DNA from 2 places in the Psychrobacillus sp. FSL K6-1267 genome. Region 1 is predicted to be linked to the other one. Evidence: a T-box and tRNA genes for the amino acid it is inferred to sense, from the RefSeq annotation. Region 1 holds a T-box; the other holds one or more tRNA genes.
What was found. The T-box of region 1 lies ahead of proS (proline--tRNA ligase). A T-box ahead of a tRNA ligase gene usually reads a tRNA of that ligase, here a tRNA-Pro.
Positions count from the first base shown of each region.

Region 2: it has a tRNA-Pro gene. The T-box ahead of proS (proline--tRNA ligase) is inferred to sense a tRNA for this amino acid. The anticodon was not compared.

Region 1 covers NZ_JBBOOR010000001.1:3,260,103-3,262,456, reverse strand. Annotated here, with positions in the region: gene MHB55_RS16755 (threonine aldolase family protein) at 28-1,104, opposite strand; T-box leader at 1,239-1,455, shown strand; gene proS (proline--tRNA ligase) at 1,500-2,354, shown strand, end outside.
Region 2 covers NZ_JBBOOR010000001.1:2,835,404-2,837,757, reverse strand. Annotated here, with positions in the region: rRNA gene MHB55_RS14520 (23S ribosomal RNA) at 1-130, shown strand, start outside; rRNA gene rrf (5S ribosomal RNA) at 253-368, shown strand; tRNA gene MHB55_RS14510 (tRNA-Val) at 407-482, shown strand; tRNA gene MHB55_RS14505 (tRNA-Thr) at 496-571, shown strand; tRNA gene MHB55_RS14500 (tRNA-Lys) at 578-650, shown strand; tRNA gene MHB55_RS14495 (tRNA-Leu) at 674-758, shown strand; tRNA gene MHB55_RS14490 (tRNA-Gly) at 776-850, shown strand; tRNA gene MHB55_RS14485 (tRNA-Leu) at 866-954, shown strand; tRNA gene MHB55_RS14480 (tRNA-Arg) at 971-1,047, shown strand; tRNA gene MHB55_RS14475 (tRNA-Pro) at 1,054-1,130, shown strand; tRNA gene MHB55_RS14470 (tRNA-Ala) at 1,147-1,222, shown strand; tRNA gene MHB55_RS14465 (tRNA-Met) at 1,242-1,315, shown strand; tRNA gene MHB55_RS14460 (tRNA-Ile) at 1,322-1,398, shown strand; tRNA gene MHB55_RS14455 (tRNA-Ser) at 1,411-1,503, shown strand; tRNA gene MHB55_RS14450 (tRNA-Met) at 1,615-1,691, shown strand; tRNA gene MHB55_RS14445 (tRNA-Asp) at 1,695-1,770, shown strand; tRNA gene MHB55_RS14440 (tRNA-Phe) at 1,914-1,989, shown strand; tRNA gene MHB55_RS14435 (tRNA-Gly) at 1,999-2,072, shown strand; tRNA gene MHB55_RS14430 (tRNA-Ile) at 2,079-2,155, shown strand; tRNA gene MHB55_RS14425 (tRNA-Asn) at 2,160-2,234, shown strand; tRNA gene MHB55_RS14420 (tRNA-Ser) at 2,242-2,332, shown strand; tRNA gene MHB55_RS14415 (tRNA-Glu) at 2,340-2,354, shown strand, end outside.

The sequences.
Region 1 (2,354 bases):
TCAACTAAGCGTTGAGAGTTTTTTATATTATTTCATTTCTTCTCTTAAGCTATCGAATAATTTGTCTATTAGATTCTTAGGGATTTCTAAGCAAGAATCTCCGATACTAAGTTCAAAAGTACAGCTATCCCCATCTTGCTTGCTTAGATAGCTTGTAATCCCTATATGGTTAGCTAACTGTACTTTCGCCAAGATAGCTGCTATTTCTTCTTGGTTACGCTTAAAATGCACATGAAACATATTTGAAACTGGTACCTCTGGAATTGTATAAATATCCTTACAGTCATTAAATAGCTTTGCGAGCTCCATTGCACTGTTATAATATTGTTCCATATTATTTGCTCGTTTATCAAAATAATAGTCAGCTGATAGAATATAAGGATATAAGCTTATGAGCGTTCCACCATAACGTTTTCTCCAGACTTTAGAGTTCTCTATGAAATCCTTATCACCGGCTAGTACTGCTCCTGCAATCCCGCCAATTCCTTTATAAAAGGACATATAGACACTGTCAAAAAGGTCGCAAACTTCCGCAGCAGTTTTTTTGTAAAAAGGCAGCACTTCTAGAAGACGTGCACCGTCCAAATGAAGCATAATAGACTTTTCACGACAATAAGCGGAAATCTGTTTTAATGTTTCAAAACTAGGAAGTTGGCCTCCGATTTCTCTTTGGGGAAGTTCCAATAACAGACAGGCAATGTCCTCTTCGAGATTTACCACATCCTCTAACTCTATGACTCTATCTTTGTCAGCTATTAAAATAGTCTTGATATGGTGTATTTCCTTTAATCCATCCATTTCATGAATTTCTAAATGGGATAAGGGATGATATGCAACCTTATTCAATTTTTTCTCATCGCACCATATGCGTAAAGCGATTTGTTGGGCCATTGTACCGCTAGGAAAAAACGCAGCTGTGCTTTTGCCTAGTAATTTAGCCATTTTATTTTGGAAATCTTCGATAATATGCCCCTCGCCATATATATCACTTAGCTGTTCTCCAGAAATGTCCTTCAATGCATCTTGTAAAACAGAAACTTCTCGTTTTCCATGACCAGCTAATCGATAAGTACACTTGTCATAGGAATTTTTTAAATGGTTCATTTAATTTCCCCCAATGTATTTTTACTTTGTTATAAGATAAGTATAATGTATTTTTTATCTTCTGATAGTTTAAATTTTTGGTTAAAAAGAAGTGCATTGTATTAAAGCTTTGATTTTGGTATATTATTAATAATATATAATCTGTGATGTGAACAAGTAAATAAGAATTGTGAGACAGAAAATATAGCAATTGCTGAGAGCTATATCACCACTTCTTGTTGAAACCTACCACTGAGATGTTATGCAAACATAACCGATTCGTTTTCGTTACCAAACGTTTAGAGGGCTTAAATTATTTTAAGCTAAACTAAGGTGGTACCACGTCTATTCAAGCACAAGGACGTCCTTTTCCAAGGACAGCTTTGTGCTTTTTATATTTTAAGGAGGGAATTATCATGACTAATCAACAACAAAACGATTTTACTAAATGGTATATTGACACAATCCAAAAAGCTGACTTAATGGATTACACACCAGTGCGTGGATGTATCGCATTTAAACCAGACGGGTACGAAATCTGGGAGCATATCCAAGCAGAAATGAACAAACGCTTTAAAGAAACGGGACACCGCAATGCGTATTTCCCAATGCTAATTCCTGAATCTTTTTTCCAAAAGGAAAAGGATCATATTGAAGGTTTTTCTCCAGAGCTTCCATGGGTAACAGAGGCAGCAGGCGAAAAGCTGGAGGAACGTTTAGCGCTTCGTCCAACTTCCGAAACAATGATCGGTCATCTGTATTCTGATTGGATCAAGAGCTACCGTGATCTACCTGTATTGATCAACCAATGGGCTAACGTGTTCCGTTGGGAAAAGAAAACACTTCCTTTCATACGCACTTCTGAATTTTTATGGCAGGAGGGTCACACCGCTCATGTGGACGAAGAAGAAGCTCGTCAAGAAACAATGCAAATGCTAAATATTTATAAAGAGGTAGTGGAGGGTCTATTGGCCATTCCGGTATATGACGGGCAAAAAACTCCTTCAGAGCGCTTTGCAGGGGCTGTAGATACGTTTTCTATCGAGGCAATGATGAAGGATGGAAAAGCGGTTCAAGCAGGTACATCTCATTATCTTGGCACTAAATTTGCCGAAGCATTTGATATTAAATATTTGAACAAAGAAAACAAACACCAACATGTGCATACAACATCTTGGGGAACTTCTACTCGATTAATAGGCTCTGTGATAATGGTACACGGTGATGAGCAAGGTCTTGTATTGCCACCACGTATTGCACCAACTCAAGTT
Region 2 (2,354 bases), 420 kb from region 1:
CCCTCAAGATGAGATTTCCCATTACGCAAGTAAGTAAGATCCCTCAAAGACGATGAGGTAGATAGGTTCGGGGTGGAAGCGTGGCGACACGTGCAGCTGACGAATACTAATCGATCGAGGACTTAACCAAATTGTTTGTTTCTAAGATGTCAGTTTATTCAGTTTTGAAAGAATAAATTTTTATTAAAAAAACACTTGTAATAATCTACATAGTTGATATAATAGAACTTGTCTTTCAAATAATTATTCAAGTCTAGTGATGATGGCGAAGAGGTCACACCCGTTCCCATACCGAACACGGAAGTTAAGCTCTTCAGCGCCAATGGTAGTTGGGGGTCTCCCCCTGCAAGAGTAGGACGTCGCTGGGCTTGCAATAAAAATACATAGAAATACATTTTAATACCCAGGAGGATTAGCTCAGCTGGGAGAGCATCTGCCTTACAAGCAGAGGGTCGGCGGTTCGAGCCCGTCATCCTCCACCATAACTTTACTCCTGCCGGAGTAGCTCAACTGGTAGAGCAACTGACTTGTAATCAGTAGGTTGAGGGTTCAAGTCCTTTCTCCGGCACCATTTTTTGAGCCATTAGCTCAGTTGGTAGAGCATCTGACTTTTAATCAGAGGGTCGTAGGTTCGAATCCTACATGGCTCATTCACTTTTTGTGATATAAATATGCGGGTGTGGCGGAACTGGCAGACGCACTAGACTTAGGATCTAGCGCCGCAAGGCGTGGGGGTTCGACTCCCTTCACCCGCACCATTTAATTTAATAACCGAGCGGAAGTAGTTCAGTGGTAGAACACCACCTTGCCAAGGTGGGGGTCGCGAGTTCGAACCTCGTCTTCCGCTCCAAAGATTCATCAAAGTGCCGGGGTGGCGGAACTGGCAGACGCACAGGACTTAAAATCCTGCGGTAGGTGACTACCGTACCGGTTCGATTCCGGTCCTCGGCACCACTTTTATGAAACATTAGCGCCCGTAGCTCAATTGGATAGAGCGTCTGACTACGGATCAGAAGGTTGTGGGTTCGACTCCTGCCGGGCGCGCCATATATACGGGAAGTAGCTCAGCTTGGTAGAGCACTTGGTTTGGGACCAAGGGGTCGCAGGTTCGAATCCTGTCTTCCCGACCAGTTAATTAATAAATTTGGGGCCTTAGCTCAGCTGGGAGAGCGCCTGCCTTGCACGCAGGAGGTCAGCGGTTCGATCCCGCTAGGCTCCACCAATTTAAATTTAAATTTCCTGGCGGCGTAGCTCAGCTGGCTAGAGCATTCGGTTCATACCCGAAAGGTCGTGGGTTCGACTCCCTCTGCCGCCATCTTAAGGACCTTTAGCTCAGTTGGTTAGAGCAGACGGCTCATAACCGTCCGGTCGCAGGTTCGAGTCCTGCAAGGTCCACCAACATAATATTTAGGAGGAATACCCAAGTCTGGCTGAAGGGATCGGTCTTGAAAACCGACAGGCGGGTCATACCGCGCGGGGGTTCGAATCCCTCTTCCTCCTCCATCTTATTGTTAGTGGAAAAATATTATACATAACGTCGACGCAAGCGAAGCGTGGAGGACGTAAAACTCACTAAATGCACAGTTGATTTAAATTTCAACACTTTCTTATTGTCGCGGGGTGGAGCAGTTCGGTAGCTCGTCGGGCTCATAACCCGAAGGTCACAGGTTCAAATCCTGTCCCCGCAACCAAATGGTCCCGTGGTGTAGCGGTTAACATGCCTGCCTGTCACGCAGGAGATCGCCGGTTCGATCCCGGTCGGGACCGCCATTTATTTTTCAACAACTTAGAGATTTAGGATAAGCAAGCAAATCTAGGAAGCAATCGAACGAACGAAGGAGCATACTAAAGTATGTGACTTAATGAGTGAGTGAAGCTGACGAAGAGAAGCGCAGCTTAGTGTAAATCGAAGAGGCTCAGTAGCTCAGTCGGTAGAGCAAAGGACTGAAAATCCTTGTGTCGGCGGTTCGATTCCGTCCTGAGCCACCATTTTATCAAGCGGGTGTAGTTTAGTGGTAAAACCTCAGCCTTCCAAGCTGATGATGAGAGTTCGATTCTCTTCACCCGCTCCAATTAATGGGCCTATAGCTCAGCTGGTTAGAGCGCACGCCTGATAAGCGTGAGGTCGATGGTTCGAGTCCATTTAGGCCCACCATTATTCCGAAGTAGCTCAGTGGTAGAGCAATCGGCTGTTAACCGATCGGTCGTAGGTTCGAGTCCTACCTTCGGAGCCATATATATGGGGAAGTACTCAAGTGGCTGAAGAGGCGCCCCTGCTAAGGGTGTAGGTCGGGCAACCGGCGCGAGGGTTCAAATCCCTCCTTCTCCGCCATATATAAGGCCCCTTGGTCAAG